Regions from separate parts of the Paenibacillus borealis genome, predicted to be linked through region 1. Evidence: riboswitches for the same ligand, from Rfam matches in the RefSeq annotation. Region 1 holds a riboswitch; the other holds the start of a gene.
The links. Region 1 has a riboswitch for cyclic di-GMP ahead of PBOR_RS37280 (collagen-binding domain-containing protein). Riboswitches for the same ligand answer to the same signal wherever they lie in the genome.
Positions count from the first base shown of each region.

Region 1 (3,120 bases):
TTCGGCCGTTGGCGTTGGTGTTGGTGCTGCCGTCGGTGTCGGCGTTGGTGCTGCCGTTGGTGTCGGTGTCGGTTCAGCCGTTGGTGTCGGCGTTGGCTTCACTGTCGGCGTTGGCTTCACTGTTGGTGTCGGCTTCACTGTTGGCGTTGGCTTCACTGTTGGTGTCGGCTTCACTGTTGGTGTCGGCTTCACTGTTGGTGTCGGCTTCACTGTTGGTGTCGGCTTCACTGTTGGTGTTGGTGTTGGAGTGCACTTAGGTGTCGGCGTCGGCTTCACTGTCGGTGTTGGCTTTACCGTTGGCGTTGGCTTCACTGTCGGTGTCGGCTTTACCGTTGGCGTTGGCTTCACTGTCGGTGTCGGCGCCGGTGTTGCGGTAGGTTTTACCGTTGGTGTTGGTTTCACTGTTGGTGTCGGCTTCACTGTTGGTGTTGGCGTTGGAGTGCATTTAGGTGTTGGCGTTGGTTTTACCGTCGGTGTTGGTTTTACCGTTGGCGTTGGCTTCACGGTCGGTGTCGGCGCTGGTGTTGCGGTCGGCTTCACCGTTGGTGTCGGACTCGGTGTTGGTGTTGGCGTTGTGGCTGGTGTCGGGCTTGGTGTTGGTGTTGCGCTTGGTGTCGGCGACGGGCTCGGTGTTGGTGTTGCGGTCGGCGTCGGACTTGGTGGCGGCCCATCTCCCTGGTACGTTCCAAGGTGCATTTCTACCCCGCCGCTAAAAGACTTGGCAATCAGAGTTCCATAAAGCTCTGCTCCGGAATAATTGACATCTGCTTTAGGCGCCAGTATCGTCCCCAAAAAGGTTGTATATGCAATATTTACCTTGGTTGCTTCGTAGAAATTGAACAGCACTTGACTCGCTTTCCCGTTATTCATTGCAAAACTCGGCACATTGACCGTAGCTCCACTTATGTTAATAATCAACGTGGCATTCTGGGCAATATTAAATTGAATATTATTTGTACTCGCCAGCGTTGAAGCATCCAGATGAACTACATTGAAAGAATCCGGCGCACTTATTGTAAGTGTTCCATAATTATTATTACCAATCTCTTTCGTATCGGACAATGCCCCGTATTCTGCGGAACGAGAGATCAGATACTGTTTCTCAGCCGGGAAATCAATCGTGCTTCCCTGCTTCTTCGCGCCTATAATGTTCACACTAGGCTCATTGGCTTCAAGGCTGTCCCCATACACAACGTTGCCGTAGATTTCTCCGCTGCCCGAATGTTTAAATTTCTTGCCGGCAACGAGTACATCTGTGGCTGGAGAGTTCCTGTATGCCCTAGCTACCCCGTAACCTCCAGAGAGAGTAATATCCCCCCCCCGCTGCAAGACGGCCTTCAATCTGATCATTGCCTTGCGTAAAATCGTCGAAGATAAAAGCATTAAAATTCCCGGCAATCCCTAAGACCGGCGTTGGAGTGTAAGGTACACCAGATGTTGCCCTTACCTCCGTCCCCCAAGTGAAGACGCTGCTTACGGTCAGCACGCCCGCCAGAATGAAAGCGGCCGTTTTACGCACTCTTTTTCCCAATAGTCCACACCTCCTATTTACTATTCTATGAATCCGCCGCAGAACTATAACAAAAAAAGACCGCCACGAAGGGTTAGCTTCACGGCGGCCGGACGACCATAGCCCGGACTTAAGGGGCATCAGATTCCTGACTTTGCGTCCCGCTCTTTCGAAACGGTTTGCGTTTGTACATGATAGATATGAAATTGGAAAAGCTTATGTAATGCCACACTTAAATCTGTGATATTTGTTACTTTAGAACTAAGCTTAGTTTAGATGCCAGCTGGCATATTGTCAATATATTTCCATTTCACTTCACCGATATTTTTTCGAGGAAAAAATTAAAAAAAACCTTTATATATAAGGGTTTTTAATATTGACAAATATACCTCACTGCCGAAACAGGTCGAGATTCCCGGCAATTTGTCGCAGTAAATTTTCCTGTTTCCAGAAATATTATCTCGCAATTTTAACTATTAAAATTTAGTATATTAGTCCTACTATTATTCCTTATACCGCTTCTTATCCGCACCTGAAGAAACGGGCGCCATCCCCCTTAAGGACAACACCCGTTTTCCGCTCATACCGGAGAGCACTTTTATAGTAATGGCTCTATGATATTCATATATTTTCACAAAAACTGGCGCCTAAGCAAACCCTGGCAGCAGTCTTCAATCGACATTTCTAGGGAGTTTGCATAGATGGCTGAAAAATCTGCACACGGAGGAATCCATTTTTTTAGAGCAGCTGCATCCAGCCAATCATTGATACCCAGAGCGGAACGCTAAGGACCAAACCGAATACCAGACCGCGGCGGAGACTTCCTTCATGACTCATTGCCATTCTCCTTTTGTACTGATTTATTTTTAATCTTTATTATTTCAATTTTAATATAAAATAATTTTTCCTATTTTATTGTGAATTATGTCACATTAATAGTCCTTATTTATAAATACCATTGATTTTTTTTTGAACTTCGAGTTAAAATACGAATATACGTTCCCGTAAGAGGAGATGAGATTGATGCACAGAGCAGAGAGCCAGGACAATCTGCTGGTGAAATCCTACATTTTGCTGCCGCTCATTTTATCTGCTTTTGAACGCGATGCTTCCATTATATCCTCAGAGCTGCGCACACCCGCTCCTTACCTGGAGGTTCTCCGGACAGCAGCGGATGCAGCCACAGCCGACCTGCGGGATGTCCGTACCGGGATGAGAGCCCGTGGTCTGACGGTCTATGAGCAGCAGAAGCTGGAAGTTGGCGTCGAGGCTAAATATGTCTGCAGGGGTTACCATGAACGGATGCTGCTGCTGGATGATGTCATTGCCGCCCAAGCTGCCATCCGCATGCGGAGATATCTGGGACTCGACATTCCCGATCCCCACAGCCTTAAGGGGGGGTACAGAATCAAATAAAAAAGAGGCCCGCCAGGATTGGCAGGACCTCAGGGTACCATATTACACCGGGGGATGTTTGGTAACCCCAATATACATCCCCTACCTGAAAATAAGCTGATACCCAGATAAAAATTACATTAAAATCGTCCAATACCCCAGCGTGCCAAAAATAACCACTACAGCTACCGGGTACAAAATCCTCCGGCTCACTT
Region 1 covers NZ_CP009285.1:573,637-576,756, reverse strand. Annotated here, with positions in the region: gene PBOR_RS37590 (choice-of-anchor A family protein) at 1-1,350, opposite strand, end outside; gene PBOR_RS37280 (collagen-binding domain-containing protein) at 1,280-1,531, opposite strand; cyclic di-GMP riboswitch class I at 1,612-1,704, opposite strand; gene PBOR_RS02475 (YhjD family protein) at 2,534-2,926, shown strand.

Region 2 (3,120 bases), 170 kb from region 1:
CCATTGCGGAAGATTCCCTACTGCTGCCTCCCGTAGGAGTCTGGGCCGTGTCTCAGTCCCAGTGTGGCCGTTCACCCTCTCAGGTCGGCTACGCATCGTCGCCTTGGTGGGCCGTTACCCCACCAACTAGCTAATGCGCCGCAGGCCCATCCCCAAGTGGCAGATTGCTCCGCCTTTCATTCTCTCTTCAGGAGAGGAAAGAAATTATCCGGTATTAGCTACCGTTTCCGGTAGTTATCCCAGTCTTGAGGGCAGGTTGCCTACGTGTTACTCACCCGTCCGCCGCTAAGCATGAATGGAAGCAAGCTTCCATTCAAACTCCGCTCGACTTGCATGTATTAGGCACGCCGCCAGCGTTCGTCCTGAGCCAGGATCAAACTCTCCAAATTGTATTTAGAAAGAGCGATTGCTCATTTTGAAACATCTGACGAGAATGTTATATTCTCTAATTTGGATCTCACCAAGGTGATTTCCGATACTCACTCGTTGTTCAGTTTTCAAAGATCAAGCTCGTTGTTAGCGCCGCTTACCGCGTCACCAGCAACTCTTATAATATATCACGTTTATCAGAGTAATGCAAGCTTTATTTTGAAATTACTTATTTAAGTCATTTCTCATTAAGTTCACTGCTCCAACAACGCTTATTTATAATACCCTATCTCCCTATCAAAAAGCAACCTTTTCCAAAATAAAAATAACCCGCTTAATGATTAAGCGGGTTATCCTCGGATGAATCTATGATTATAGCTAATCTTAGTAGAATTTAGCTGCTGTATATTTGCTTGCTACTTTTACAAGATCTGCTGTTTTGCTGTTCTTAGCAAGACCAGCGTCAACTGTAGTATCAATAGTTACCCATTTGCCGTTAAGGAACACTTCATTCCAAGCGTGGTAGGATGTAACATAGCTGGTGTTACCCATAACCAATTTAGTTGGGATGCCTTCACTGCGAAGCATAGTAGCGAATAAGGAAGCGTAATCGTAGCAGATTCCCTTCTTGGTAGCCAGTGTAGTGTCGTTATTAGGGATGTAATCTGTAGTTACACTGGAAGCCAAGGAATAATCATATTTCACATTGGCTACGATGTAGTTATAGATAGCTTTCACTTTAGCTTCGTCTGATGTCAAACCTTGTGTAAGCTGTGCTGCTTTCAGGACTGCTTTATCGGAAGAACTCCATTTCACATTCTGTACGGAGCTCAGATATACTGCGTTGGCATTGCTCAGGCTAAGATCTACCGTTTCGGAAGAGATTACTTTGTATTTGTTGCCGGTAGTGTTCTCAAGTACGGAAACCTTATAAGAACCATTTCCTTGTTGCAGCGGGAATGTTTCAGTTGGTTTGGAAGTGTACAAGTTGTAGGTATAGCTGTTATTGTCTTTGGTGATCATCAGCTTGATCTTCTTATCCTTAGGAACATCATAAGAAACTCCGATAACACCTTGATCGAGTTGACCTATGTTCAACCAGCTTGCATCTGCATTAGCAGCTTGAGCTGTACCTGTCTGCACCGATGTAACCACTACGAATAGTGTAACCAACATTAAATAGAACTTCTTCATTGGATAAAACCCCTTTCGGTAGCTGGCTGCCATCCTTACGGGAAGGCCCTTTAGCTTTGCGTCCCTACCTTTCGATAGGTTTGCCGTTATCGTATAAGCTTTATCTGTCCTTGCTTCTACCATAAAATGCTAGATTTGCAATTAGAACAAACAAAAAAAGCCTCTTCATTCGGTAGCTGGCTGCCATCCTGACGGGAAGGCCCTCTAGCTTTGCGTCCCTACCTTTCGATAGGTTTGCCGTTATCGTGTATTAGCTTTGTATAGTTATATCTTACCATATCTATTTCTATTATCAAGACCTAAATCACTAGATTTGAGCGAGAAAACATAAAAATTTTAAGTTTTTTTAGGTTTATTCGTCATTATTCTACATAGATTAAGATAACTTCGCATGAATGATAAGTCTGTGAGTTGGATTCACAAGCGGATCGCAGGTAATGAGCGTAAGAATCTTGTCATCATCATTGCCTTTCAATACGGATACATCGGTCGGCTCTACAATAGTTACATCATAAACTACATAATTGTAGTCCTGCTTGCCGGTTGTAACGGATATGGTATCCCCGACTCCGACTTCATTCAATCTGTTAAACAGCCTGCCCGTAGTTCTGGATCTATGCGCCGCAATGGCAGCATTGCCGACTGCGCCGAGCGGAGCCGTCTCCTTCATGTGCGCAGCAGCATGCTTCATATTCGCCTTGGTGGCGCCTTCCAGTACAGGCAGCTTCAGGTCTATTTTGTCGATTTGGATGATTGCCATTACCTTGCCCCCGACTTCAATCTCAGGAGCTGCTGAGGGCTCGGGCTCTTCCGCAGCCGACTCTTCTGCCAGCAGTTGGGTAACTTCCGCATAAGGTTTACTTAGATCAGCACCTGCCGGGGCTGAGGCTGACGGAACGATTTCACTGTAGGCCTGCTCGGCTTCTTCCAGCAGCTTTTGCTGCTGACGGTCATTGTACCATTCGCTTCCTTTGGGATAGAGCATAATCAGAACCCCGGCAAGTATAATCAAATAGGATAACTTCCGCATGATAATCGCCTCCGTAATATAGAATAGATGTTACCCTCCCGGAATAATAAGAAGCATTGCTTTCATATAGTCAGAATACCCATTTACGGCTTCCGAAAAAATTAATGATTACTGTAACGAACGTAACCAGCACTTTGGCAATCAGCACTTGAATACCAAGAACCCCAGTCAGAATATGAATCAGCAGCACCGATATGCCCAGCACCAGCAGGTTCAGCACGATAAATCTGACCAGCTGCATCCGGTCGAAGCTCTCTTTATTGCCTCTGTTCCGGTCGCGGAAGGTCACCTTTTTATTCCAGAAGAAGCTGTTGGCCGTACCGGCGCTGTAGGAAATAATCTGCGCAGGGGTGTTGACCATCCCAAGGGAATGCAGCAGTGTGAATACAGCAAAATCTATCAGTGTATTCAGCAGGCCTACCGCATTGAATTTCAGGAACTGGATGAACCCCGCACTCCATCTCTTATCTGGCATAATCGCTTTCCTTCCGCGTGTCTTCTATCTCCGCATCCGGATAGCCTTTGGT
Region 2 covers NZ_CP009285.1:742,738-745,857, reverse strand. Annotated here, with positions in the region: rRNA gene PBOR_RS03250 (16S ribosomal RNA) at 1-389, opposite strand, end outside; gene PBOR_RS03245 (transglutaminase-like domain-containing protein) at 754-1,545, opposite strand; cyclic di-GMP riboswitch class I at 1,578-1,658, opposite strand; cyclic di-GMP riboswitch class I at 1,732-1,812, opposite strand; gene PBOR_RS03240 (class D sortase) at 1,940-2,593, opposite strand; gene PBOR_RS03235 (GtrA family protein) at 2,664-3,068, opposite strand; gene PBOR_RS03230 (glycosyltransferase family 2 protein) at 3,058-3,120, opposite strand, start outside.
Region 2: linked by a shared signal. The riboswitch ahead of PBOR_RS03245 (transglutaminase-like domain-containing protein) and the one ahead of PBOR_RS37280 (collagen-binding domain-containing protein) in region 1 are both predicted to bind cyclic di-GMP.